Regions from separate parts of the Kitasatospora sp. NPDC023385 genome, predicted to be linked through region 2. Evidence: riboswitches for the same ligand, from Rfam matches in the RefSeq annotation. Region 2 holds a riboswitch; each other region holds the start of a gene.

Region 1 (6,834 bases), on a different contig from region 2:
TCCCCCGACGGCCGTGTGCGTGGGCGAGTCGATGGCCGTCCTGCTACCGGACCGCCCCGGCCCGCTGGAGTCGGTCGAGAGCTTCCGGCTCTCGGTCGGCGGCGCCGAGTCCAACGTGGCCGGCGCCCTGGCCGCACTCGGCGTGCCCACCGCCTGGATCAGCCGGGTCGGCGACGACGGCTTCGGCCGCCGACTGCTCGCCGAGGTCGCCGCCCGCGGCGTGGACGTCTCGGCCGTCGCGGTCGACCCGCACCGCCCGACCGGCCTCTACCTCAAGGAGGTCGGCGGCACCACCGGCCACCACCACGACCTCGGCCCCGGCCGCAGCCGGCTGCACTACCACCGGCGCGGCTCCGCGGCCGCCGCACTCTCCCCCACCGTGCTCGCCGATCCGGCGGCCGCCGCGTTGCTGTCCGGCGCCCGGCTGCTGCACCTGTCAGGCATCACCGCCGCGCTCTCCGACGACTGCCTGGCGCTGCTGCGCGCCCTGCTCGCCGACCGCCGTCCGGGCCGGCTGGTCAGCTTCGACCTCAACTGGCGCCCCTCGCTCTGGCGCGACCGCGACCCGGCCGTGCTGCCGCCGCTGCTGGACGCCGCCGATCTGCTGCTGCTCGGCGCCGACGAGGCGCAGGCCGCCTTCGGCACCGACGACCCGGCCGCCCTGCGCCGGCGCTTCCCCTCGCCCGCCACCCTGGTGGTCAAGGACGCCGCCCGGCACGTCACCGCCCTGGAGCGGGACGGTACGGCGGTCACCGAGCCGGCCCTCGCCGTCGAGGTGGTGGAGGCCACCGGGGCGGGCGACGCCTTCGCGGCCGGCTACCTGGCCGGCACTGTCCGGGGCCTGGACCAGCGCCGTCGGCTGCGGCTCGGCCACCTGAGCGCCGCCTGCGCGCTGACCGCCCACGGCGACCAGGCCGAACTGCCGCCCGCCGCCGTGGTGACCGCGCTGCTCGACGCCTCCCCCGCGCACTGGGCGGCCACCAGGGTCACCGCGGACGGCATCGCCGGGCCGGCCCTGGCCACCGAGCTCCAGCGCCCTACCGCCCGGACGACCGCCCACCGGGGCCCGGGCACAATGAGCGGAAATCCCAGCCCTGGAAGCGGAGCACGATGAGCCAGACCGTCACCCGCGCCCTGCGCATCCTCGCCGAGCTCGGCGAGGGCGAGCGCTCCCTCGACCAGCTCGCCGAGGTGCTCGGTGTTCACAAGACGACCGTGCTCCGTCTCCTCCAGAGCCTCGAAGAGGAACGGTTCGTCTACCGCGACGCGGCCTACCGCTACCACCTGGGCGCCGGCCTCTTCGCCCTGTCCGGCCTGGCCCTGGAACAGCGCGGCATCCGCCGGATCGCCGCCCCGCACCTGGCCGAGCTGAACGCCGCCACCGGCCAGACCGTGCACCTGGCCGCGTACGAGGGTGGCGAGGTGGTGTACATCGACAAGTTCGACTCCCGCCACCCGGTGCGGATGTACTCCCGGATCGGCCTGCGCGCCGCCCTGCACAGCGCCGCCGTCGCCAAGGTGCTGCTGGCCGACCTCCCGCTGCCGGAGCGGCGCCGGGTGGTGGCCGGGATCGACTTCACCCCGCACACCGAGCGCACCCTCACCACGCCGGAGGCGCTGCTCGGGGAGTTGGAGAAGGTCGCGGCCCAGGGCTGGGCGCAGGACCACGCCGAGCACGAGGCCTTCATCAACTGCGTGGCCGCGCCGATCCGGGACGCCAGCGGCCGGGTGGTCGCCGCCGCCTCGATCTCCGTCCCGGACGTCGTCCTCCCGTACGAGCAGGTGCTGGACCTCCTCCCCCAGCTGCTCGCCGCCGCCCGCGCCGTCTCGGCCGACTGCGGCCGCCCCGACCACAACTGACGCCCTGCCACCGACCGTAAGGAATCCCGCACCCCATGTCCTCCGACAAGACCGAGATCCGCACCGACGGCGCCCCCGCCCCGGCCTGGACGTTCTCCCAGGGCGTCCGCAAGGGCCCGATCCTGCAGGTGTCCGGCCAGGGCCCGCAGGACCCGGCGACCGGCGAGTACCTGCACCGCGGCGATGTGAAGGCGCAGACCCGGCGCACCCTGGAGAACGTCAAGGCCATCGTGGAGGCCGGCGGCGCCACCATCGAGGACGTGGTGATGTTCCGCGTCTACCTCACCAAGCGCGCCGATTTCCCGTTGATGAACGAGGTCTACGCCGAGTTCATCGGCGAGAACATCAAGCCCGGCGGGGTGAAGCCCTGCCGCACCACCGTCTTCGTCGAGCTCCCGCAGGAGCCGATGCTGGTCGAGATCGACGCCCAGGCCGTCGTGGCCTGACGCCCCCTCCGACCCGCCCACCGGGGGCCCGGACACCTCCCCGCGTCCGGGCCCCCACCGTGCACGGACGCCTGCTTGCCACACCCCGGCACGGACATTAGGTTAGGCTCACCTAACTTACTGGAGGTCCGTCCATGAGCCTGCCCACCGGCGACACCGAGGTCCCCGAGCCCACCACCGCCGAACGGATCCACAGCCTGCTCGGCGCGACCTCCTCGCTCACCGTCCGCGCCCTGGGCGAACCCCACGCCCTGGACACCCCGGTCTCCGTCCACGGCTCCCGCCTGCGGCTGCGCGCCCCACTGGACGCCCCGCTCACCGCGGCCGCCGCCCACGCCACCGACGGCCTCGCCGTCGTCCTCGACGTCACCGACGTCTCCCCGGTCGCCGTCCGCGACCGGGTCCGCGCCCGCCTCACCCTGGCCGGGCGGCTGCACCTGGCCCACCTCGCCGACGACGGCCTCAGCGTCCACCTGCGCGTGGACGTCGCCCACGCCGTCCTCGCCACCCCGTACGGCACCGGCGCGATCACCGCCGACGACCTCGCCCTCGCCGCCCCCGACCCGCTGGCCCGCCACGAGGCGGCGCTGCTCACCCACCTCGCCGACGACCACGCCGACGCGCTCGACGTCCTCACCCGCCTGCTCGACCCGGCGCTCCTCGCCCGCACCCCGGACGTCCGCCCGCTCGCCCTGGACCGCCACGGCCTGGTGCTGCGCCTGGACCACCCGGAGGGCCACCGCGACGTCCGCCTGGTCTTCCCCGAACCGGCCCGCGACACCGAGGACTTCGGCCACCGGATGCACGACCTGCTGTCCGCCGCCCGCTCCGGCCAGCCCGTCCACCGCAGCTGAGACGGGCTCACCGCTCGACGGCGCCCTCCAGCACGATCCGCCCCATCCGCGCGTACCGCACCGGCCGCCACCGGCGCACCGCGAGCGCCGGCACCGCCGGCGAGACCGCCCCCAGCTGTGAGCGCGCTCTCGAACGACCCCAGCCGCCCCCGACCACCCCCAGCCACCCCTGGCCGACCCCGGAAAAGGCAGTGGCCGGCCCGGCTCGTGAGGGAGGTTGGTCCCACGAGCCGGGCCGGCCTGGGCGTGTCCCGCGCCCATGTCCGCCGTACGGCGATCACCCGGTCGAGCGGTCACCCGACATGACCATCCCGGAGGATCGATTCGCTCCGCAGCAGCGGTGGTTCCTGAAGCCCCGGAAGGGTCAGAGCGCGACGCCGTGCGCGCGCAGGTAGGCGACCGGGTCGATGTCCGAGCCGTACTCCGGACCGGTGCGGATCTCGAAGTGCAGGTGCGGGCCGGTCACGTTGCCGGTGGCGCCGGAGAGGCCGAGCTGCTGGCCGACGGTGACGGTCTGACCGATCTTCACACCGATCGACGAGAGGTGCGCGTACTGCGCGTACTTGCCGTCGGCGAGCTTGATCTCGACCTCGTTGCCGTAGGCGCCGCCGTTGCCGGCCTTGACCACGACACCGTTGGCGACGGCGCGCAGCGGGGTGCCGGTGGAGGCGACGAAGTCCTGGCCGGTGTGGTGGCCGGAGGCCCACATCGAGCCGGCCACGCCGTAGGCCTCACCCAGCACCGGGTTGGCCAGCGGGGCGACGTAGCCGGAGGTGGCGGCGACCGGAGCGGCCGTCACGGCCTGGGCCGGGGCGGCGGTCTGGACCTGGGTCTGCACCTGGGCGGCCGGCTTGGCGGCTTCGGTCTTGACCTGGACCTGGACCTGGGCCTGCGGCTTTGCGGCCGCGGCGGCCTGGGTGACCGGCGCAGTCGGCTTGGCGGGAGCGGCCGGCTTCGCCGGGGCGGCGTCCGCGGACGGCGCGGCGGGGTGGCCGGCGATCGCGAGCTGCTGGCCCGGGAAGATCAGGTTCGGGTTGGCGCCGACGACCGAGCGGTTCTGCTCGAACAGCGCCTGCCAGCCACCGTCGACGTGCTTGACGTCGGCGATCTTGGACAGGGTGTCGCCGCTGACGACGCGGTAGCTCTCGTGCGCGGTGGGCGCGGTGGGCGCGGCAGGCGCGGCGGTCTGGGCGGCCGGCTGGGCCTCGGCGCCGGCGGCGGACTGCACAACCGGGGCGGCCGGGGCAACCGGGGAGGTGTGCGCCTGGGCGCTCACCGCGGTCACGAGCGGAAGGACGAACGAGACGCCGGTGACGGCGGTGGCGATGCCGATACGGGCGGCGCGGGGCAGGACGATACGACGGGCCTGTGCAGGCATGGAACTTTCCTCTCCGACGCCTGCGAGGTGAGCTGTCGGGTTCGGGCTGGAGTTGCCCGGCCGCATGCGCGGCTTCACCCCTAGCCGGCCCTGGTCGTCCGCGCCCTGAGGCGCGAACTCCGGTCCGGCGACTTACCTGTGGGTCCCCCGCTCCTGCCGTACAGAGTTCAGTTCGAACCACCGGGCAGCGGCAGGATTCGGCGTTCCGCCCGGCGGATCCGTCCGGACTGGCCGGGCGGTCGCTGAACTAAAACCCATCCGTTCGGGTGAAGCAATGTCGATCTCTTGAATCGACAACCACCTACCGCCCCGCGGTGACCCTCCGGATGCCCCCCTGCACGATGCGTACACAATCCATTCACCGCGCGCCACTGATCCACGACCCTCCGCCCACATCCCCAACACTGCGCAGCCAGCCCATCACGCAGCGCATCCGACCGACACACCCGCCGGTGACCCTTGTCACGTACGCCCCACGGGGCGCAGGATCGGGCCGTGTCCACCTCCGAGGCCGGCACCCTGCGCCTGGGCACCGCGCAGGGTCGCTGGGTACTAATGGCGACCGTGCTCGGCTCCAGCATGGCGATGCTCGACGGCACCGTGGTGAACGTCGCCCTGCCCCGAATCGGCACCGACCTCGGTGCCTCCCTGGCGTCCCTGCAATGGACCCTGAACGCCTATCTGCTCACGCTGGCGGGCCTGATCCTGCTCGGCGGCGCGCTCGGCGACCGGTACGGCCGGCGCCGGGTCTTCCTGATCGGCGTGGTCTGGTTCGCCGTCGCCTCCGCGACCTGCGCCGCCGCACCGAACATCCAGGTCCTGATCGCCGCCCGCGCCGTGCAGGGCATCGGCGGGGCGCTGCTCACCCCGGGCTCGCTCGCCATGCTCCAGGCCGTCTTCCACCCTGACGACCGCTCGGCCGCGGTGGGCCTGTGGTCCGGCCTCGGCGGGGTGTCGGCCGCGATCGGCCCCTTCCTCGGCGGCTGGCTGGTCGACGGCCCCGGCTGGCGCTGGATCTTCCTGCTGAACCTGCCGCTCGCCGCCGCCGTGATCGCGGTCACCACCCGGTCCGTGCCGGAGAGCCGGGACGAGAGCGCGTCCGGCCGCTTCGACGCGCCCGGCGCGGTGCTCGCCGCGCTCGCCCTCGGCGCGATCACCTACGCACTGACCGCCGCCGGGGAGGGCGTCTCCGCCACGGTGTGGGTCAGCGGGGTGATGGGTGTCCTGCTCGGCGCCGCCTTCGTGGTCGTCGAACGGCGCGCGGTCGAGCCGATGCTGCCGCTCGGCCTGTTCTCCTCCCGGCTGTTCACCGCCGTGAACCTGGTCACGCTGTGCGTGTACGCGGCGTTCAGCGGCGTCTTCTTCCTGCTGGTGGTGCAGTTGCAGATCGTCGCCGGCTTCTCGCCGCTGGTCTCGGGTTTCGCACTGGTGCCGATCACGGTGCTGATGCTGGCGCTGTCGGCCCGCGCGGGTCGGCTCGGCAAGCGGATCGGCCCGCGCATCCCGCTCACCGTCGGCCCGCTGCTGTGCGCCGCCGGGGTACTGCTGATGCTGCGCACCGGCCCGCACTCCTCGTACTGGGCGGACGTGCTGCCCGCCGTCACGGTGATGGGCTTCGGCATGACGCTGCTGGTCGCGCCGTTGACAGCCACCGTGCTGGCCGCCGTCGAGGTCCGGCACGCGGGCATCGCCAGCGGGGTCAACAACGCCGCCGCCCGGGCGGCCGGCCTGCTCGCGGTGGCGGCTCTCCCGGCGCTGGCCGGGCTGAGCGGCGACGCCTACCGGGTGCCGTCCGCCGTCGACTCCGCCTTCCACACCGCGATGCTGATCTGCGCGGGCCTGCTGGCGGGCGGCGGGCTGATCGCCTTCGCCACCGTCCGGGGCAACGTCCTCGCCCCGGCGGACCACCCGGTCGCCGAGCCGGACTGCGAGTGGAACTGCGGCACCACCCCGCCGCTCGACCCCGGCCACGTCCACGCGCACGAGGGCCCCGCCACCGGTCCGGCAGCGGGGCCCTCGCCCGGGAAGTCGCCCGGGAACTGACTCGACGTCAGAGAATGTCGCCGGGCGCGTACTTGGCGGCCTCCGGGTAGGCGGCCGCGACGGCCTCCACCCGGCGGACCACCTCGGCGACCTGGGCGCCGGCCGCGCCGGTGAAGGAGAGCCGGTCGGCCAGCAGCGCGTCGAGCGCGGCCCGGTCCAGCGGGATCCGCTCGTCCTCGGCCAGGCGGTCCAGCAGCTCGTTCTCCCGGGCGCCGGCGCGCATCGCCAGCGCGGAGGCGACGGCGTGCTCCTT
Region 2 (6,834 bases):
GGACGTAGCGGGCGGGCCGGTGGGGCGAATGGCGGGATCGCCATGTGAAGAAATTCACGAACTTTTCCGCACGGCCCCGGGCGCGCCCCGGCCCCGGCTCCCCGAAAGGGGCGCCGGGGCCGGTCCGGTAAGGCCTGCGAGGCGTCAGGAGGCAATACTCCAGGCGACTCCGTCCAGGATGTCGTGCTCGCTCACGACCACCTCGGCGGCGCCGGTCCGCTCCATGATCTCCAGCAGCTCCAGCGCCCCGGCCGCGATCACGTCCACCCGGCCCGGGTGCATCGACGGGATGGCCGCCCGCTCGGCGTGGGTCGCGGTCAGCAGCTCCCGGGCGATCCCGGCGACCCGCTCCCGGCTGACCCGCGAGTGGTGGATCGCCGCCGAGTCGTAGCCCGACAGGCCCATGGCGATCGAGGACACCGTGGTGACCGTCCCGGCCAGGCCCACCAGGGTGGCCGCGCCGGTCAGCGGAACGACCTCCTCGGCCCGGTCCAGCTCGGCCCGCACATGCGCCCGGGCCTGCGCGATCTGCTCCTCGGTGGGCAGCTCGGCACCGCCGAAGTGCCGCTCGGTGAGCCGCACGCAGCCGATGTCCACCGAGCGCGCCGCCTGCACGTCGTCCGTCCCGAGCACGAACTCGGTCGAGCCGCCGCCGAGGTCGAACACCAGGTACGGGGCCGGGAACAGCTCGCCGGTCAGCTCCTTGGTGGCGCCCAGGAAGGACAGCCGCGCCTCCTCCTCGCCGCTCACCACCTCGGGCTCGACGCCCAGGATGTCGCGCACGCCGTTGGCGTACTCGGCGCTGTTCTCGGCGTCCCGGGAGGCGCTGGTGGCGACGAAGCGGACCCGCTCCGGGCCGACGCCGAAGCCGGCGATGACCTCCTGGTACTCCCGGCAGGCCGCGAAGGTGCGGGCCAGCGCGTCCGGGTGCAGCCGGCCGGTGCGGTCCACGCCCTGGCCCAGCCGGTTGGCGATCATCCGGCGGTCGAGGTCGGTGATCTCCCCGGTCTCCGGATCCAGATCGGCGACCAGCAGCCGGATGGAGTTGGTGCCGCAGTCGATCGCGGCCACGCGGGCCATGGTCACCGCGACTCCTGCGGCCCGTCGGCGTCCTGCTCCGCGTCCTCGGCGGCGCGCTTCCTGGCGGCGCGCTCGGCGGCCTTGCGCTGCTTGGCCGCGATCACGGCCTCGTGGTCCTGCTCCTTGGCGCGGTTGCGGGCGACCCGCTCACCGGCGGCCTCGACCTCGGCCGGGGAGACGCACGGGCCCTTGGCCCACCAGTCCTCCAGCCTGCCGATCGCCTCGTCGCCGAGCGGGTTGACGCCCTCGCCGGCCGCCAGCGAGTGGCCGACCAGCACGTGCAGGCACTTCACCCGGTCCGGCATGCCGCCGGCGCTCGGGAAGCCCTCCAGCACCTCGATCGCGTCGCGCCGGGCGATGTAGTCCTCGTGCGCCTTCTGGTAGGCGGCGGCCAGCTCCGGATCCTCGGCGAGCCGGGCGCTCTGCTCCTTCATCACGCCGTCCGCCTCCAGGGTGCCGATCAGCGAGGCGGCCTTGGGGCAGGTCAGGTAGTACAGCGTCGGGAACGGCGTGCCGTCCGGCAGCCGGGGAGCCGTCTCCACGACGTCCGGGTTGCCGCAGGGGCAGCGGTGCGCCACGCCGCGCAGGCCGCGCGGCACCCGGCCGAGCTGGGCGGCGATGGCCGCGACGTCGGCGTCGGAGACGGCGGGGTGGTTCTCAGTGGTCATGGGGGGAGGTGTCTCCAACGGGGGACGGTGGGAGCGGAAGGGGGGTGGCGGGGGCGGCCGCGGCGGTGTCGGCGGCGTCCACCGAGTCCCAGATGCCGACGTACCAGGGCTTGGCGGCCTGCGCCTGGCCGGCCGCCGTGCCGCCGGGCGGGGCCGCGCCGGCCGCGGGCGCGGAGGGCCGGGCGGAGGCCTGGCCGGCCGGGTCCACGGCGATGTACGGGGTCTCCCCCGGCACCGCGTAGTGCAGCCGGGCGCGGGCCTGCGCCTTGACGTACTCCGGGTCCTGCCAGCGGGCCTTGTCCCGGCGCAGCTGTTCGACCTGCTGGCGGACGTGGTCGGCCTTGGCCCGCTGGGCGGAGATCTCGGCGCGCTGGGAGATGAACTGCCGCGCCGGGTAGGCGAGGATCGCCACCAGTGAGCAGAGCACCAGGACGAGGACGGTCGCCCGGCTCGTGAACCGAGGCCGGGCCGCCAAGCCCGGGATCCTCCAGCCTGCCATCTCCGGTGTCCCCTCCTGGTCGCGACGGTGCCCCGCCGTCCACCCTACGGGGTGAACGGCGGGGCACCGGTCAGGCGTGCGCTACCGGGAGCGCTCGGCCCTCGTACCCGCCCTGCTCACTCCGCGGAGCGGAAGCGCGGGAAGGCGCCGCGGCCGGCGTACTCGGCGGCGTCGTCGAGGATCTCCTCGATGCGCAGCAGCTGGTTGTACTTGGCGACGCGCTCGGAGCGGGCCGGGGCACCGGTCTTGATCTGGCCGCAGTTGGTGGCGACGGCCAGGTCGGCGATGGTGACGTCCTCGGTCTCGCCGGAGCGGTGCGACATCATGCAGCGGTAGCCGTTGCGCTGGGCCAGCTCGACGGCGTCCAGGGTCTCGGTCAGCGAGCCGATCTGGTTCACCTTCACCAGCAGCGCGTTGGCGGTGCCGGTCTCGATGCCCCGGGCCAGGCGGGCGGGGTTGGTGACGAACAGGTCGTCGCCGACCAGCTGGACCTTGTCGCCCAGCTTGACGGTCATGGCCCGCCAGCCGTCCCAGTCCGACTCGTCCAGCGGGTCCTCGATGGAGACCAGCGGGTAGGCGGCGACCAGCTCGGCGTAGTACTCGATGAGCTCGGTGGAGGTGAGCGCCTTGCCCTCGAACTGGTAGGCGCCGTCCTCGTAGAACTCGGAGGCGGCGACGTCCAGGGCGAGCGCGATGTCGCGGCCGGGCACGTAACCGGCCTTCTGGATGGCCTCGGTGATGAGGTCCAGGGCCTCGCGGTTGCTGTCGAGGTTCGGCGCGAAGCCGCCCTCGTCGCCGAGGCCGGTGGACAGGCCCCGCTCCTTCAGCACGCCCTTGAGGGTGTGGTAGACCTCGACGCCCCAGCGGACGGCCTCGGAGAAGGACTCCGCGCCGATCGGGGCGATCATGAACTCCTGGATGTCGACGTTGGAGTCCGCGTGCGAGCCGCCGTTGAGGATGTTCATCATCGGCACGGGCAGCACGTGCGCGTTCGGGCCGCCCAGGTAGCGGAACAGCGGCAGGTCGCTGGCCTCGGAGGCGGCGTGCGCGACGGCCAGCGAGACGCCCAGGATGGCGTTGGCGCCGAGCGAGGACTTGTCCGGCGTGGCGTCCAGGTCGAGCATGGCCTGGTCGATCAGGCGCTGCTCGGTGGCGTCGTAGCCGACCAGCTCCGGGCCGATCTGCTCGATGACGGCCAGGACGGCCTTCTCCACGCCCTTGCCGAAGTAGCGGTTCTTGTCGCCGTCGCGCAGCTCCAGCGCCTCGAAGGCGCCGGTGGAGGCGCCCGACGGGACAGCGGCACGACCCGTGCTGCCGTCGTCGAGGCCGACCTCGACCTCGACCGTGGGGTTGCCGCGGGAGTCGAGGATCTCACGGGCTACGACGACATCGATGGACGGCACGAGGCATCTCCTTGCGGAAGCAGGTCCGGCTGACGGCGGTGCTGTCGCCAGGACGATTGCGGAGTCGTTACGGACCAGAGCCTAGCCGCCCGGGCTCCCCGGGCCACGTCGGCCTCGGCACCGTCTCAGCGTGTGGCCCCACTACCCACCGGTAGTTCACCTGCTTGACCCAGCCCGGCCCACCGAAGCGGACGAAGAGCGGATGAAGGGGACGAAGGGGGCCGGTCGTCCCGACCCCCTCCGCGCGTCGCGCCGGGAGCGCCCGGCGCGGGGCGGCTCAGCCGAGGTGCAGGACCTGGCCGGGCAGGATCAGGTCCGGGTCGCCGCCGACGGTGCCGCGGTTGCCGTCGTACAGCGCGTGCCAGCCGCCGGACACGTCCTGGGCGGCGGCGATGGTCGACAGCGTGTCGCCGTCCCGGACGGTGTAGTCGTGGCCGGCGGTCTGCGCGGCCTGCGGGGCCGCGGCCGGCTGGGCGACGGCGGCGGCCGCGTGCTTGGGGACGTACTGCTGCGCCGCCTGGTCGACGGGCTTCTCGGCCCGGTTCGGCGCGGCGTGCTTCGGGGCCTGCTGCTGGGCGGGCTTCTCGACCGGCTTCTGGGCCGGCTTGACAGCCTGCTTGGCGGCGGCCTTCGGGGTCTGCTGCTGGGGCGCGGACTGCGGCTCGGCATCCGACGAGGCGTCGACCGCGGCCGGGGCGCCGCCCTTGGCCAGGCCCGCCTTCTGCGAGCAGACCGGCCAGGCGTCGGGGCCCTGCGAGGCGAGGACCTTCTCGGCGACCGTGATCTGCTGCGCCTTGCTGGCCTGGTTGGCCTGCGGGGCGAACGAGGTGCCGCCGTACGCCTTCCAGGTGCCGGAGGTGAACTGCAGACCGCCGTAGAAGCCGTTGCCCGTGTTGATGCTCCAGTTGCCGCCGCTCTCGCACTGGGCGACGGAGTCCCAGGTGGTGGCCGGGGCGGCGGAGGCACCGGTGGCGGTGAGGAGCGGCATCGCGAGTCCGACGCCCGCCACGCCGGCGACGGCGATGGCCTTCTCGGTCTGGGTACGACGACGGTGACGGCCGGTTCCAACGAACAGCATGAAGGAGTCCCTCTCCGCACGCCTGCGAGGTGAGCTGTCGGGTTCGGACCGGGAGGTGGCCCGGCCGCCGTACGCGGAAGCGATTCCGCTCGGGCGGCTTCACCCCAAGCCGTCGGGGAACGGCAACAAACCTGGTTCCCCCGCCCCTGCCCAGGGTCTGGTCGGTTTCCCGTGACGCGGCGGGCAGGATTCGGCGTTCCGCGCACGAGGTCCGCAGCTGCGAACTCCAGGGAGAGTAGACAGATACTCAGACCGATCACAAGCTCATATCACCGATATCACACAGAAATTACGGCGCGTGCCCGATCGCCTACCAACAGCGGAGGTATGTCCGAGTTGATGGGTATTCACACCGCGCCTGACGCGCTCGAGACAACGTTCCGTCAGCGCGGACCACCGGCGCATCGGTGAATCGTGCCGTTATGTCAGGGCGCGGAAGGAGCGTGCGGCGGCGTATGCGGAGGAGTATGCGACGGCGTATGCGGAGGCGTATGCGGGGAGCGGCCCTCCGGGCTGAATTCGACCGGCAGTTCCCGCAGTCCACGCATGATCAGGCCACCGCGCCAGCGCAGATTCTCCGGGCTTTCCGCGAGCCGCAGATCGGGCAGCCGGGAAAGCAGCGTGGCCAGCGCGGACCGCCCCTCCAGGCGGGCCAGCGGGGCGCCGATGCAGTAGTGGATGCCGTGCCCGAAACCCAGGTGGGGATTGTCCGTCCGGGCCAGGTCCAGGGTGTTCTCGTCCGAGAACCGGGCCGGATCGCGGTCCGCCGCGGCCAGCACCACCAGCACCGGATCGCCGACCGGGATGTCCACGCCGCCGATGGTCAGCGGCCGGGTCGCGAACCGCCAGGTCGCCAGCTCCACCGGCCCGTCGTAGCGAAGGAGTTCCTCGATCCCGGTGTCCAGCAGCGCACGCTCCCCGCGCGCCACCGACTCCTGCAGCAGCCCGCGCTGCTCCGGGTTGCGCAGCAGCGCGTACGTCCCGTTGCCGATGAGGTTCACGGTGGTCTCGAAACCGGCGAAGAGGAGGATGAAGGCCATCGCCGCGGCCTCGTTCTCCGTCAGGTGCTCGCCGTGGTCGCTCGCCCGGATCAGGCCCGAGATCAGGTCGTCCCCGAGGTCAGCGCGCTTGCGGTGGATCAGCTCCAGCAGGTACGCCCGCATCCGCTTCACCGCCCGCCCCACACCGCCGCGTTGGCCGCCGCCCTGGCCCGGCTTCGTGTGCCGCAGCATCATCCCGGCCCAGTCGCGGAAGTCGTCCTGGTCCTCGGCCGGCACGCCCAGCAGGTCGCAGATCGCGTAGATGGGGAGCGGGAACGCGAACTCGTGGATCAGGTCCGCCGAGCCGCGCTGCGCGAAACCGTCGATCAGCCGGTCGGTGAGCTGCTGCACCCTCGGCTCGAACTCGGCCACCCGGCGCGGGGTGAACGCCTTCGACACCAGCCGGCGCAGCCGGGTGTGGTCCGGCGGGTCGATGTTCAGCAGGTGCGTCATCAGGTCCGCCTGCCGCTCCCCCGGGATGCCCACCCGGCCGGTGCGGTGCGCCTGCTCGCTGTGGTGCGCCGGGTTCTTCGACAGCCGGCCGTCCGCGAGCGCCTGCCGGGCGTCCGCGTACCTGGTCACCAGCCAGGCCTCGACGCCGCTCGGCAGCGTGGTGCGGTGCACCGGGGCGTGCTCGCGCAGCCAGGCGTAGGCGGGGTACGGGTCGGTGGCGAACTCCCAGGTGAACAGCTGCGGAGCGGGGGCGTCGGGCTGCGCGGCGGCGGGCTGGGCGGGGTCGGGCTGAGCTGGCATGGGTCGACCGTATCCGGTGCGTTCGCGGCGAGCCGGGCGCGCCCTTCCGGCGGCAGCGCGCGACGGCGCTCCACCGGCGCGCGGCCGGTGCTCGACCAGTGCTCGGCAGGCGCTCGACCAGTGCTCGGCAGGCGCTCGACCGGCGCGCCGACCGTCCGTGGACGACCGGTGGACGGGCCGTGGACAGCTCTTGGACAGCTCTTGGCCGGGCGGCGGGCGTGAGCCTGGTCACCTGCGGGGTAATCCCTGTTGCGGAGGGTCAGGTCGTGCCTACGATCCTCCGCAGTACGCGTGGGCGCCGGTGCGGTGTCGC
Region 3 (6,834 bases), on a different contig from region 2:
GGTCTCGTTCTGGGTGGTCTGCGGGATCGCCGACGCCGCCGCGGTCACGCTGCTGGTCCGCACCGGCCTGCGCCGGGGGCGGGCGCTGACCGGCGCCTGGATGTGGGTGGCGGGCGTCCCGCTGCTCGGCCCGATGATCTACAACCGCTTCGACGTGATCGTCACCGCGGTCACCCTGGCCGGCCTGCTGGCCCTGGTCCGCCGCCCGGCGGTCGGCGGGCTTCTGCTGGGTCTGGGCGGCATCGTCAAGGTGTGGCCGCTGCTCGGGCTGATCGGCACCCCCTCCGGCCGCCGCACCCGCCGTTCCTGGACGCTGGCCGCGGCCACCGCCGTCTCGATCGGCTTCCTGCTCGCGGCGGGCATGAACGGCGCCTTCGACTTCCTGGCCTTCCAGAAGGACCGCGGCATCGAGGTGGAGTCGGTCGGCGCGCTGCCACTGCACTTCGCCCGGCTCGCCGGGGGCTGGGACGGCAAGGTCACCATGAACTACGGCTCCCCCGAGATGCTCGGGCCGTGGGTCAGTGTGATCAGCAAGGTGATGATGGCCGGCACGGTGCTGGGCTTCCTGTGGCTGCTGCTGTGGCGCTTCACCTCCAGGCGCCGCAACGCGGCCACCATGTACGACGCGGCGCTGTGCGCGTTGCTGGTCTTCGTGGTGACGAGCCGGGTGATCAGCCCGCAGTACCTGGTCTGGCTGGTCGGCGTCGCGGCGGTCTGCCTGACCGTGCGCGGCACCAGCCAGCGGCCGGTGGCGCTGCTGATCCTGCTCGCCTGCCCGCTGACGCTGGTCGAGTTCCCCACGATGTTCACCCAGGTCCTGGCCAGCGAGCCCGGCGCCGTCACCGTGCTGGCCCTGCGCAACGGGCTGCTGGTGGCGGCCACCGTGCTGTCCTGCGTCCGGCTGTGGCGCTCCACCCGCGGCGAGGCGCCGCTGCCGGCGACCGTGGTCCTGGACCGCGAGCCCGCCGCGCTGCCCCCCTCCGGCTACCCGGTGCGCCCGGGCATCGCGTACGAGCAGGACCTGCTGGACGGCATCGACCACCCGGGCGCCCCCGCCGAGCAGCGGCGCTGACGGGCGTCTCAGCCCCGGTCCTTCAGCGCGGCCACCGCGTCCAGCCAGAGCCGGGTGAACTCGGCCAGGCCGATGCCCAGTTCGCCGCGCAGCAGCCGGTCCGTCCGGTGGTCCCGGTCCTCGCCCTGCCCGTCGCCCGCGCCGACGGCCCGGTAGAAGGCGACCAGCCGCTGCGGACCGTAGCGGCTGGCGATCAACTCGCAGGCCAGCCAGGACTGCTCGTAGGCCTGGGCGATGCCGGCGGCGCCGGCGGCGAAGTCCCGGTCGGCGGGCAGTTCGGCAGGCAGCTTTCCGGCGGAGACGTCCCGGGCCAGCTCGGGGGCGATCTGCCGCGGCGTCCGGCCGGAGCCGCGGTAGGCGGTCCAGTCGGCGACGCCTTCGGAGAGCCACAGCGGGGTCCAGGACCGGGTGTCGGCCCTGGTGGCGACGTGGGTGGCCTCGTGGGTGACGACCACCTGCCGGCCGAAGTCGCTGAGCCGCCCGAACGCCTCGGGGTTGACCAGTACCCGGTCCGCCGGGGTGTGCACGGGCGCCCCGGGGGCGGCCACGGTGACCGCCGCCATGTCCGCCCAGTCCGCCGGGTCGCCCTCCAGCAGCCGGGCGAACTGGGCCTCGGTGGCGGCCAGTTCGAGCAGCAGCCGGCCGGGCCAGGCATCGCCCCAGACCGCGCCGACGGCGGGCACCGCCCGGTCCCCCACCGCGACCAGCCCGGCCGGGTCGGGTCCGTCGGCCAGACCGAGCACCAGGCATTGCGCGCCGGGGGCGGAGCGGGTGGCGCCGAGGTCCCACAGCGCCGGCGGCCCGCTAGTGGCCTCCTCCCGCTCGACCCGCCAGCGGTCACCGGCCCGGACCAGCCCGATCCGGCGCGGATACACCACCGGCTGGTCGTCGTACCCGGCGATCCGCACCGCCAGGTCGGCGGCGGCGCTCGCCCGGTCCGGCGTGCGGCCCGCGGCGAGCACCAGGTTGCGGTACGCCGCCTCGGCGATCGGCAGCCCGGTGCGCTCCGGCAGCGAGCGAGCCCGCTCCGTGAGCACCGCGCCCACCTCGGCGTGCAGGTCGGCCGCCGGGCGGGCGGGGGCCGCCGGAGCGGCGGGCGGCAGCGAGAGCTGGGCCAGCCCGCCGGCCGCGAGCAGCAGCGCGCCGCGTCGGGACAGCGCGCGGCGGGGTATGCGGGTCGGCCGGCGGTCGGCGGGGCCGGCGGTCGGCGCGCTCAGAGCCGGACCACCCCGGCGACCGGCATGGCGTTGACGCTCTCGTAGCGGACCCTGGCGCCCGGGTAGGGGGCGTGCACGATGACGCCGCCGCCGGCGTACATGCCGACGTGGTGCATGTCCCGGTAGAAGATCACCAGGTCTCCCGGTCGCGCGTCGGACAGGTTGATCCGCTGCCCGGCGTACGCCTGGGCCTGCGAGGTCCGCGGCAGGGTCACTCCGGCCTGCCGCCAGCTGTAGTACATCAGACCGGAGCAGTCGAACGCGCGGGGCCCGGTGGCACCGTAGACGTACGGCGAGCCGATCATCCGCACCGCGGCGGCCAGCGCGGCCGCCCCCCGCTCGGAGGCGGGCGGGGTGGAGCCGAGGTCCAGCCGGTCGGTGCCCCGGGTGGCGCGCTGCTCGGCGTCCCGGGCGTCCTGGACGGCCATCCTGGTCCGCTCGGCGGCGCCCAGGCCGTTGAGCAGCTTCTGCGCCCGGGCCAGCCGCTGCTGGACCTGCTGCTTGCTGTCGGCGAGCGAGCGGCGGGCCTGGTCGAGTTCGGCGAGCTTGCCGGCCGCCTCGGTGCGGCGCTGGTCGAGCCGGCGCTGGCGGCTCACCAGTTCGTGCAGCGCCTCCCGCTGCCGCTCCGAGGCCTGGCCCAGGGCGCGGGCGCGGGCGAGGTAGCCCTCCGGGTCGGACGAGAGCATCAGTTGGGCGGTCTGGGTCATCCCGCCGCTGCGGTACTCGGCCCCGGCCACGGTCGCCAGGTCGCCGCGCAGCTGGTTGAGCTGGTCCTGGGCGACGGCGATCTCGCCCTGCAGGATCGTGGTCTCGCCCTGGAGCCTGAGCTGGGCCTCCTGCGCCGCGTTGTACTTCTCCGACGCCTGCTCGGCCTCGTCGTAGAGCTGCCCCACCTGCGCCTGGACGTCCTTGCGGTCGGCCGGTTCGGGGCTGCCCGGGGCGGCCTGGGCGCTGCCGCCGGTCGCCACGCCCAGCGCGGTGGTGGCGGCCGCCGTCAGTACCAGCGCGCGGGCGAGCAGTTGGGGGCGGCGGTGCACGGGCATGGCGGCAACGGCTCCAATCCTGCGGCGCGGCCCCGCCGCCGCACCATGGCATGCGGCCGTCGAGCGGGAGTCCGGTGGCAGACGTTAGCGAGTCCGGGCAAGCGAGTCCAAACCCCTCCCAACCCGAATATTCGCCCCCCAATCGGACACCAGCCCGATCCGCCGGAAAAGCCGCAGGCCCGGGCTTCCGTGACGGAAGACCGGGCCTGGCGGAGCCGAGTGGAGTCAGACCCGAACGATGCTGCTCAGCGGCATGTTGCTGACGGCCTCGTAGCGGACCGAGGCGCCCGGCTTGGGAGCGTGCAGCACCTGGCCGTTGCCCGCGTAGATGCCGACGTGGTGGGCGTCCCCGTAGAAGATCAGCACGTCGCCGGGCTGGGCCTGGGACAGGTCGGTGCCGATCCGGGTGCCGGCGTGGGCCTGCTCCTGCGAGGTGCGCGGCAGCGAGACGCCGACCTGGTTGAACGACCAGACCATCAGGCCGGAGCAGTCGAAGGAGCCCGGGCCGGCGGCGCCCCACACGTACGGGCTGCCGATCTTCGAGGCGGCGGCGGCCAGCGCGGCGGCACCGTGCGAGCTGCCGGGGGCCAGGACCGGGGCGGCCGGCTTGGCGGCCGGCGCGGACGCCCCGGCGGAGATGTCGGTGCGGCTGTTGTCGCGCGAGGCACGGTCGGCGGCCTGCTGCTGCGCCTTGGCGGCGTCGGCCTGGGCCTTGGCGTCGGCGGCGGCCTTCTCCTCGGCCGCGCGCAACGCCTGGCGCTCCTGCTCGGTCAGGGTGTTGAGCAGGTCCTGGGCGGCCTTCAGCTTGGTCTGGACGTCGTCCTTGGAGGCCTTCAGCTGCTGGGTGGTGGACTCCAGCTCGGCGAGCTTGCCCTGGGCCTCGCTGCGGTCCTGGTCCAGCTTGCGCTGCTGCTCCTGCAGCTGCTTCAGCTGGTTCTTCTGGGTGTCGCCGGCCTGGTTCAGCGCACCGGCCTGATTGAGGAAGTTGTCCGGGCTGGTGGAGAGCATCAGCTGGACGGTCGGGGATATGCCGCCGTTGCGGTACTGCTCCCCGGCGATCTCGGCGAGGCCGCCCTGCAGTTCGGTCACCTGGTCCTGCTGGCGGGCCACCTGGTCCTGCAGGCCGGAGACCTGCTTCTCCAGCGTCTGCTGCTTCTCCTGGGCGGCGTTGTACTGCTCGGTCGCCACCTCGGCCTGCTGGTTGAGCTGGTCTACCTGCTCCTTGACCTGCTCCTTGGTCGGCTGCGGGTCGGCGTGGGCGCCGGACTGCGCGGAGAGGACGACGGCTGCGGCGGCGACACCGGTCAGGATCGAGACCCTGGCACGGCCGGCTGGCTTGGGACGACGGTGGGACGCCACGAAGGCGGGCTCCTTCTTCCTGCGTCCGCCTACCGGGTGAGCTGACGGGTTCGGGCTGGAAGTATGCCCTACGACGCCTCACGGCCTTCCAAGGCCGACCTGGCGCCGATTCACCCCGGAGGAACATGGTTCCCCGGCTCCGCTCCGCAGCCGCCCCCGACCACTGGGCTCCCCTGTCGGACAAGTCGTTTCGACCTGCCCCGCTGCCTCGCGAACTCGGCGGGAACCACCGCCGCCACCCAGGCTGGGTGATCGACTGTGCGGTGGTCCGGGGCATGACCCTAGTAACTGAACCGTGATCGGTTCAAATCCTTGTCAGAAATAAGACAGAAGATTACCCAAGTTCTTTTGTGAAAATGACCGTTGGTGACCATCGCGGCACGCAAGGCTGATCAGGTCTCACCAGGTGGTCGCCAAACCTGCGAAAAGCCGAACGCCACCCCCGATCTGAGGGTGGCGCGGATCACAGCCCCGGCCGGGCCCGTGCGGCGTGTCGGACCGTCAGACCCGGCGGATGGTGTTGATCGGCATCGCGTCGGCCTTCATCACCTTCACCACGTCACCGGTGTGCGGCGCGTGGACCACCATGCCGTTGCCGATGTACATCCCGACGTGGTGCATGTCGGGACCGTAGATCACCAGGTCGCCCGGCTGCGCCGCGGCGAGCCCGGGCACGGCGGTGCCGTAGTGGCCCTGCTCCTGCGAGGTGCGCGGCAGCGAGACTCCGGCCTGCCCGTACGACCAGACCATCAGGCCCGAGCAGTCGAAGGTGGAGGACCCGGTGGCGCCCCACACGTACGGCGAGCCCTGCTTGCTCATCGCCTTGGCCACGGCCGTGGCCGCGTAGCCGCTGGCCGGCGGCAGGCTGCTGAGGTCGACCCGGTCGCTGCCGCGCGAGGCCCGGTCGTCCTGCGCCTGCTGGGCCTTCAGCGCGTTGCGGTCGGCCGCGCTGAGCGAGTTCATCAGGTCCTGGGCGGTCTTCAGCTTGGTGTTGACGTCCGCCTTGGCCTGGTTCAGGTCCTTGGTGGTGCTGTCGAGCGAGGCCAGCACGGCGGCCGCCTCGGCCTTCTCCTGGTCCAGCCGGCGCTGCTGGTCCAGCAGCCCCTTGAGCGCCTCGGCCTGGCTGGTGCTGGCCTGCTGGACGGTGGAGGCCTTCTCCAGGTAGCCGGAGGGGTCGGAGGAGAGCATCAGCTGGACGGACGGGTCGATGCCGCCGCTGCGGTACTGCTCGCCCGCCACCTCGGCCAGACCGCCCTGCAGCTGGGTCATCTGCTCCTGACTGCGGGCCACCTGGTCCTGCAGCTGGTCGGACTGCTTGCGCAGCTGGTCGGCCCGCTCCTTGGCGCCGTTGTACTTCTCGGACGCCTGCTCCTGCTCCTGCTGGAGCTGGTCGATCTGCGCCTTGACGTCCGTCTTGTTCGGCTGCGGCGCGGCGTGCGCCGCCACTTGGGCGGAGAGCGCGACCGCGGTCGCAGCAGCAGCGGTGAGCACGGAGACCCGCGCGCGGCTCGGCTGCTTGGGACGGCGGTGGGAGGCCAAGGGTCCTGCTCCTTCTTCCATCGGACTCACCCGATTGAATGAGATTCCGGAAAATAGGTTTGACGCCAGACCCTAGTGAAGATCTAACCGATTTGCTACTCCCCGAAGGCGTGAAGTCCGTTTCCCACACCGACTTCACCGGACCCGCACAATGCCCCGGAACCCGCACTGACCAGGCATCACACCGCCCGGCCGGCTCAGGGCCGGGCCAGCCGGTTCAGCAGCAGTACCGACGCCACCGGGCGCGCGCCAGCCTTCCGCACGCCCTCCGCGACCTCGCGGTCGGTGGAGACCACCACCACCGGACGTCCCTGCGGCTCGGCCCGCACCAGACGGCGGATCAACTCGTCCGCCGTCTCCCCGGTCCGACTGAACCGTACCCGGACCCCGCGCGGCGGCGCCATGATCACCGGAACGTCCAGGTCCTGCCCGTCGAACACGCAGGTGACCTCCGCCTGCGTGCGCTGGGCCAGCATCGCCAGCCCGCCCAGCAGCCGGATCCGCTGCTGCTCCAGCGGCAGCGACGGGTAGCCGGTCTTGGTCACGTTGTAGCCGTCCACCACGAGGTGCACCTGCGGGATCGCCAGCAGCTGGTCCAGCAGCG
Region 4 (6,834 bases), on a different contig from region 2:
GCGCAGGGTGGGGCCCATGGCCCCCGGCAGGCGAAATCCACAGCAGTCACCCGGCCCGCGGGCTCACCGGACCATCCCCGGTGCCTCGGCGCCTGGCCAGTGCACGGGCCGGCGCGGAGGAGCAACCCGCGGGCCGTCTGCGTTTCTCGACGCCCCGTGTCGTAGCCGGGGCAGGTGGGGCGCGTCGTAGCGGGGGCACGCCTGCGGCGTTTCCGTGACGGGGCCCCGGCGCTAGAGTCTGCGCGGGGTTCCGGAGCGGAGCGGCGCGGCGCGGACACAGGGGGTAGGCGATGGCGAAGGCACGGCGGCTGGGCGGCGGAGCGGCGCTGGGGACGGCGCAGTGGAGTGCCGCCGGAGCACTGGCCGGAACGGGACTGATCGGGCTGCTGCTGTTCGCGCTCGACCGGGAGCGGACCTGGCAGGCGCTCGGCGGCGGCCTGGTGGTGGCCGGAGCGTCGGCCGTGCTCGGCGGCGGCCTGGGCTTCCTGTTCGGAGTGCCGCGGGTGCGCGGCGGCTCGGACGAACCGCAGGGCTCGTACGCGCCGAACACCAACCTGGAGCAGGTCTCCGACTGGCTGACGAAGGTGCTGCTGGGCGTCGGGCTGACCCAGCTCGGCTCGCTCGGCGAACGGCTGCACGAACTCGGTGCGGCGCTGGCACCCGTACTCGGCGGCGGCGACGCCGCGGTGCCGTTCGCGGCGGCACTGGTGCTGTACTTCCTGGTCTTCGGGTTCCTGGCGGGCTGGCTGGTGACCAGGCTCGCGCTGCCGCTGGTGCTGAGCGACGCCGACCAGGCACTGGACCTCTTCCTCGCCGGGCAGGACCGCGACCGGCACGGGGACAAGGTGGGCGCGGACGACCTGCGGGTCCGCGCCATGCAGCACCTCGGACTGCTGGGCGGCAGCACGGAGCGCCCCGCCGCGCTGGCCGGGCAGCTGCCGCCCTCCTCCGGTTCGCCGACCGGGCCGGAGGGCGTGGTCGCCGAGGTCCGCTCGACCGCGAAGCGCTCGGCACTGACCGCCGACCAGGTGGGGGCCCTCTTCGCGGACGGCTCCGAGGGGCGGCGCATCCAGGCGCTCGCGCTGATGCAGGGCGACCCGTCGCTGGCGGACCTGGCGAGCGTCCTCGACGCGATCCAGCACCCGCGCTCGGACTTCGAGCAGTACCACGCCCTGCTGGCCGCCCGGGGGCTGCTCTCCCGGCTGCCGGCCGCCGAGGCGCAGCGGCTGCGGGACGCGGTGACGGCGCAGCTGGTCGACCCGCGGGGCATCCCGTACGGGTCGGACCGCAGCTGGCTGGCCGAGAAGATACTGTCCCGGCTGCAGGTGGCGGCCTTCGTCCCGGCGCAGCCCACCGAAGCGGGCACGACCACGACGCGGGCCCCGCAGGCCCCGCCAGCCCCGTCGGCCGCGCAGGGCCCGCGGGCCGAGGGCGACTCCTAGCCCCGGAACGGCGGAACGATCAGATGGTGAAGCGCAGTTCGGGCTGCTCCCAGGGAGTCTTGGAGCGCGGTGGGCGGGTGCCGGTGCGCTGGGCGCCCATCCGCAGGTAGAAGCGTTCGGCGGGCGGGTGCGACACGACCTTGACGGAGGTGGTGCCGGCCTCCCGGGCGCGGTCGAGCATGTCCGCGATCAGCTGCCGTCCGATGCCCAGCCCCTGGGCGTCGTCGGCGACGAACATGAGGTCCAGCTCGGCCGGTTCGCGGATCAGCGCGTAGAAGCCGAGCACGCGGTCGTCGGTGCTCACGGCCATCCGCACCTCGTGCTGTGCGAGGTAGTCGGGCGTCACCCGGTAGCCGTCGATCATCGCGAAGTAGGGGCCGTGGTAGGCGCTGGAGGCCTGGATCAGCTCGGTGAGCCGGTCGGCGTCGACCGCATCGGCACGCCGGATCATCGTCTCGGTCATGCGGTGAGTATAGGAGTGAAACACCGAACTGACCATTACATGACGGCCATGACATGACGGTGGGAATGCCTGCCCGCTTCAGCGGCCGAGCAGGCCCTGGGCGGCGACCCGGTTGACGTTCGTCAGACCGCGGACCAGCCGCGCGGTGAGGAAGACCAGCAGCACCCCGAGCAGCGACACCCCGGCGATCTGCCACGCCCCCTCGAGGTAGTACACGTGCTGGACGTGCTGGCCGTCGCGGTAGTCGAACACCCGGTACCCGCGCCACGGGGTGTAGGCCGGGAAGACCCAGTGGTAGACCGGGTAGAGCGCCATCAGCCAGCCGACCAGCAGGAACACCAGCGTCACGGTGAAGCTGAAGACCGCCCACGGGAACATCACCACCTGGTACAGCGCGGCCTTCCAGCCCGACAGGTCGGTCAGCCGCGCGGTGATCGCGCCCCAGTTGCCCGGGTGGGGCCGCCGCACCGGCTTCGGGCCCTGGACGTCCAGGCCCAGCATGCCGCGGACCCGGGCCCGTTCCAGCCGGCCGAAGCCGCGGCAGACGGTGGTCAGGGCAGCCAGCACGGGCAGGCCGAGAACGGTGACGAAGGTGCCGAGGCCGAAGCAGAACAGGGTGATCGCGACGGCGAAGCCGGCGATCGCCACCGGCAGGGCGGTGAGCACGTAGCCGATCTCGCGGAAGTGGTGCCGGGAGAGCGGTGCGAGCCAGAACGGCGGCGGCTGCTCCGTCCGGCGGGCCCGGGCGGCGGGGCGGGGATCGGCGCCGTAACCGCCCAGGACGTCCTCGCCGTAACCGCCCAGGACGTCCCGCTCCTGGTCCTGCGTGCTTGGGCTGCTGCTCATGTCCCGGCCCCCGGCCCCTCGTTGTGACGGTCGTTCGTGTTCCCTGACGACGTCCAGTCTGGTCGAAGCGCTGGTCGGAGGGGATCCGGAGGCCTGGCGGATCGGGGGTGGGGTTAACCCCCGGTCCGTCGGGTGCGGGCCGCCGCCCGGCGCTGGTGCGTGGACTGCCGACGCCGGGGTTCAGCGGGCCGGGCCCGGCCATTCGTCGGCGAGCAGCGAGTAGAGGTACGAGTCGCGCCAGACGCCGCCCCGGAACCAGTCGTGCCGCACCCGCCCCTCCAGCCGGAATCCGAGCCGGGCGAGCACCTTGACCGACGCCGCGTTCTCCACGTCGACCCGGGCGGCCAGCCGGTGCAGGTCCAGGTCGCGGAAGACGAAGTCGCAGACCAGGCCGGCGATCTCGCCCGCATAGCCGTGGCCCCGGACCTCGCGGCCGAGGACGTAGCCGAGGTGCGCGGAGCGGAAGGCGCCGAGGGTGAGCGAGGCCTGGGCGATCGGCGTCGCGTCCTGCGGGTCCTCGGCATCGGCGAGCCTGGTGACGGCGAGCCGGTAGGTGTCCCGCTCCTCGGCCATCGCCTCCTCCAGGTACAGCGCGATCTGGTCGGCGCAGGTCTCGCGGTCGCACGGCTCGAACGGCAGGAAGCGGGTGACCTCCGGATCCCCGAGCAGCGCGTGCAGCGCGTCCACGTCACCCTCGGTGTGGTGGTACTCGCGGATGGCCAGCCGGGGGCCGGTGAGTCGTACGGGGACCATGGCTGCCGACCCTACCCGCGCCCGGCGGCTACCGTTCGGACTATGAACGACGAAGACCTGCGGCTCCCCCCGCGCACCAGGGCCGCCGACCTGCTCGCCTGGGCGGCCGAGCAGGGCCGCGCGCCGGTGGCCGAGGCGCCACTGCGCGCGGTGCTGGCACTGCTGGAGCTGGGCGACGGCAGGATGCACGACGGCTGGCCCGAACTGACCTCGAACGCGGTGGAGCACCTCCTGTACGAGCGGCTCCACCTGTACGTCCAACCCGCGCCCGAGGAGGATCCGCTCGCGTACGGCGACGCCGTCCGGCTGCTGGTCGACCACCAGCGGGCGGCCCGTCGGCTCAACGCCAAGCGCCAGGAGCGGCTGCACGCGGAGGCCGAGTGGCAGGGCGAGGTCGCGGCCGGGCTGCTGCGCCGCGCCGACCTGGTGACCTGGCCCCGGCTGTACGCGGTGCTGCTGCACGCGCACGGGGTGGAGGTCGCGGACGGGGAAGCGGTGCGGGCCTGGCTGACCGGCTTCGCCGAGCTGGCGGAGGAGGAGCGGCTCGCCGCGTACGAGGCGCTGGCTCCGGCCGGCTGGCTGGACGAGCCGGACCCGCAGGGCTGGGGGCTCGGCCGGCTGCTGTCGGTCGGCATGGCCACCGACGGCGCGCGGCGGCTGCTGGAGCAGGGCCTGATGCGGCGCAGCTACCGCAACCTGGCCGAGCTGACCGCGCTGGGCCGGCCGATGCCGGACGAACTGGCCGGGGACTTCGGGCAGTTCGAGGAGGCGGCGGTCGGGGCGGCGCTCGACCTGTTCGGCGAGTGGACGGTGCCGGGGCTGCCGCGGCTGCTGGTGGAGGAGTTCCCGGAGCTGGCGCCGGAGCCGGGCCCGGAGGAGATCGACGCGTACCTGGCGCAGTTGCCCGCGGAGGAATGACGTACGGCGCGGCGCCCCCGGAGACCGCCGGGCGGCCGGGCGGGGGCGCCGTGCTGCGCGCCGGGTGTCAGGGGGTGAGGCCGCGCTGCTCGAGCCAGGTCTCCGGGTCGACCGGGGCGCCGCCGCCGGGGCGGACTTCCAGGTGCAGGTGCGGGCCGGTGACGTTGCCGGTCGCGCCGACCTTGCCGATCTGCTGGCCGGAGGTGACCTGGCCGGAGCCCTTGATGATCGAGGAGAGGTGGCAGTACCAGATCTCGGTGCCGTCGGGCAGCGTCTCGACGATCCGGTAGCCGTACGAGCCGGACCAGCCGGCCGAGGTGATGGTGCCCTGGCCGAGCGCGTGGACGGGGGTGCCGGTGTCGGCGGCGAAGTCGAGGCCGGTGTGCAGGTTGGCCCAGTACCGGGCGCTCTGGCCGTAGTGCGCGGAGAGCCGGTAGTCCTTCACCGGGAGGGTGAGGGCGGCGGCCTTGGCCCGCTCGGCCTCGTCGGCGGCCCGCTTGGCCTCGGCCTCCTTGGCGGCGGCCTTGGCCTCGGCCTCCTGCGCGGCCTGCACGCGGGCGCCTTCCTCGGCGGCGGTGCGCTGGCTGTCGGCCTGCTGCTGGATGCGGGCGGCGAGCGCGAGGCCGGGGTCGGCGGAGAGGGCGACCGGGGTCTCGTCCGGGGCCTCGACGGCGGGGGCGGCGGCCGGGGTGGCGGAGGCGAAGCCGGTGGCGCCCAGGGTGGCCGCGACGGCGGTGACGCCGAGCAGCGGGGAGGCTCCGCGGGTCTGACGCGGCATCCGGTGCCGGTTGGTGTCGGCTTCCGGGACGAAGCCTTCCGGGCCGGAACCCTCCGGGTCGAAGCCTTCCGGGCCGACGGCCTCGGGGCCGTCCGGGCCGGGGTGGTCGAGGAGCCGGGTACCGGTTGCGGGGCCGGCCGGGTGTGCCGGGGTGTGCGTCGACGCCACGGAGGCGCGCTCCTTTCCTTCCTTCGCGCCTACCGGGTTAGCTGACGGGTTCGGAGCAGGAAGGTCTCCTACGGCCGGGCCGGAGCCCCGCCGATTCACCCCAGGGAACGTGGTTCCCCGGCTCCCTGACCTGCCCGGAGGCCGGCCGGTGGGATTAGGCGACGGCGCACGGTGCCGTCTGGGTACGGCGTTGAAGACCGCGCTGCGTTATCAAACGTTAATCCTAGGAGGCTCTGATTCCAAGCCATCCGTCGGGGACGGCCGGGGAGCGAGTGATCGGACGTCAACGAACGACCCTTCATCCGAGCACTCATCTGAGTACTCCTACTCATGTGCGGCCCGACGGGGTGGCCGCATCCTGACGTCATGAGCGCACCGATGCAGAACGGCACGACGGCCGCCTACCACGTCCAGGCCGTCCTTTCCTTCGCCCTGTCGGGCACCGCCCTCGCCGCCGGGATCGCCTACCTGCCGGTCGGCGGCTGGACCCGGGCCTTCCTCGGGATCGGCCTCCTCTACACCGTCACCTCGGCGTTCACGCTGGCGAAGGTGATCCGGGACCGGCACGAATCGAACGACATCGTCAGCCGGGTGGACCAGGCCCGGCTGGAGAAGCTGCTCGCCGAGCACGACCCGTTCAAGGTGGAGGGGGTCTGAGCCCGCCGCCCCCGACCGGCTCGTCACCACCCTCACCACCGCGCTCCGCGCCTGGCCCGCGGAGGAAGCCGGCCCGCGGACCCGAGGGGGAGCCCGGGCGGGGGACGGTGTGGTGCTGCCACTCCTGCACCGGACGCCGCCCTTCGGCGACACCCTGCACACACGCCCCACACATCCTGGGAAGCGAATCAGCCATCGGGCGTGGCCCGGACGCTGCACGACGGCCCGGCCGGAGCCAGACCGAGGCAGCGTCAGGCCCGGCGATCGGGGTCGAACGAGGCCGGATAGAGACCGGATTGACTCGATATTGACGAGATCCGGTCACTTGGCGAGATCCGTTCACACCTTCGTAGGATCATCACCCTAGAATTCGCGGCGTGACGATGACTCAGTGGTCCGTAACGGCAACCGGCATACTCGCCGTCCTCGCCCTCGTGGCCGCCGCGCGGTACCGCGCCGTGTCCGTCACCCAGCGCGGCCGGGCCGACGCCCTCCAGCGCTCGCTGCACATCGCCGGTGAACACCTCCTCCTCGAACGCAGCCGCCGCGGCGCCGAACTGGCGGCCGTCCAGCAGGAGCAGGAACTCACCGCCTCCACCCAGCGCGCCTTCCTCAGCGTCGCCCGCCGGATCCTGGTGATGGCCCACGACCAGCAGGCACTGCTGGACGAGATGGAACGCACCCACGACGACCCGGGGCTGCTGGAGGGCCTGCTCAAGGCCGACCACGCCGCCGCCCAACAGGCCCGACTGGCACAGACCCTGGCCGTGCTGTGCGGCGCGCGGGCCGGACGGCACTGGCCGGAACCG

What was found. A riboswitch is a leader RNA that binds a small molecule or an ion and turns the genes downstream of it on or off. The one in region 2 is predicted to bind cyclic di-AMP.
Region 1: another riboswitch for cyclic di-AMP. It lies ahead of AC0B61_RS21845 (M23 family metallopeptidase); the one in region 2 lies ahead of AC0B61_RS05865 (transglycosylase family protein).
Region 3: another riboswitch for cyclic di-AMP. It lies ahead of AC0B61_RS19980 (C40 family peptidase); the one in region 2 lies ahead of AC0B61_RS05865 (transglycosylase family protein).
Region 4: another riboswitch for cyclic di-AMP. It lies ahead of AC0B61_RS29335 (M23 family metallopeptidase); the one in region 2 lies ahead of AC0B61_RS05865 (transglycosylase family protein).

Annotation. Positions count from the first base shown of each region.
Region 1 covers NZ_JBVOOL010000013.1:207,841-214,674, forward strand. The annotation lists gene AC0B61_RS21825 (sugar kinase) at 1-1,114, shown strand, start outside; gene AC0B61_RS21830 (IclR family transcriptional regulator) at 1,111-1,860, shown strand; gene AC0B61_RS21835 (RidA family protein) at 1,896-2,306, shown strand; gene AC0B61_RS21840 (DUF2470 domain-containing protein) at 2,441-3,160, shown strand; gene AC0B61_RS21845 (M23 family metallopeptidase) at 3,525-4,538, opposite strand; cyclic di-AMP (ydaO/yuaA leader) riboswitch at 4,541-4,721, opposite strand; gene AC0B61_RS21850 (MFS transporter) at 5,094-6,581, shown strand; gene purB (adenylosuccinate lyase) at 6,589-6,834, opposite strand, start outside.
Region 2 covers NZ_JBVOOL010000002.1:639,462-646,295, reverse strand. The annotation lists gene AC0B61_RS05885 (Ppx/GppA phosphatase family protein) at 145-1,080, opposite strand; partial or broken gene AC0B61_RS05880 (DUF501 domain-containing protein) at 1,227-1,766, opposite strand; gene AC0B61_RS05875 (FtsB family cell division protein) at 1,738-2,223, opposite strand; gene eno (phosphopyruvate hydratase) at 2,364-3,650, opposite strand; gene AC0B61_RS05865 (transglycosylase family protein) at 3,928-4,728, opposite strand; cyclic di-AMP (ydaO/yuaA leader) riboswitch at 4,734-4,901, opposite strand; gene AC0B61_RS05860 (cytochrome P450 family protein) at 5,154-6,521, opposite strand.
Region 3 covers NZ_JBVOOL010000012.1:63,020-69,853, reverse strand. The annotation lists gene AC0B61_RS19995 (glycosyltransferase 87 family protein) at 1-1,072, shown strand, start outside; gene AC0B61_RS19990 (hypothetical protein) at 1,081-2,109, opposite strand; gene AC0B61_RS19985 (C40 family peptidase) at 2,286-3,332, opposite strand; gene AC0B61_RS19980 (C40 family peptidase) at 3,558-4,691, opposite strand; cyclic di-AMP (ydaO/yuaA leader) riboswitch at 4,702-4,857, opposite strand; gene AC0B61_RS19975 (C40 family peptidase) at 5,193-6,230, opposite strand; gene AC0B61_RS19970 (NYN domain-containing protein) at 6,428-6,834, opposite strand, start outside.
Region 4 covers NZ_JBVOOL010000024.1:61,051-67,884, reverse strand. The annotation lists gene AC0B61_RS29360 (hypothetical protein) at 291-1,442, shown strand; gene AC0B61_RS29355 (GNAT family N-acetyltransferase) at 1,462-1,905, opposite strand; gene AC0B61_RS29350 (sensor domain-containing protein) at 1,984-2,751, opposite strand; gene AC0B61_RS29345 (GNAT family N-acetyltransferase) at 2,932-3,504, opposite strand; gene AC0B61_RS29340 (hypothetical protein) at 3,547-4,422, shown strand; gene AC0B61_RS29335 (M23 family metallopeptidase) at 4,490-5,368, opposite strand; cyclic di-AMP (ydaO/yuaA leader) riboswitch at 5,381-5,539, opposite strand; gene AC0B61_RS29330 (YiaA/YiaB family inner membrane protein) at 5,735-6,025, shown strand; gene AC0B61_RS29325 (ATP-binding protein) at 6,409-6,834, shown strand, end outside.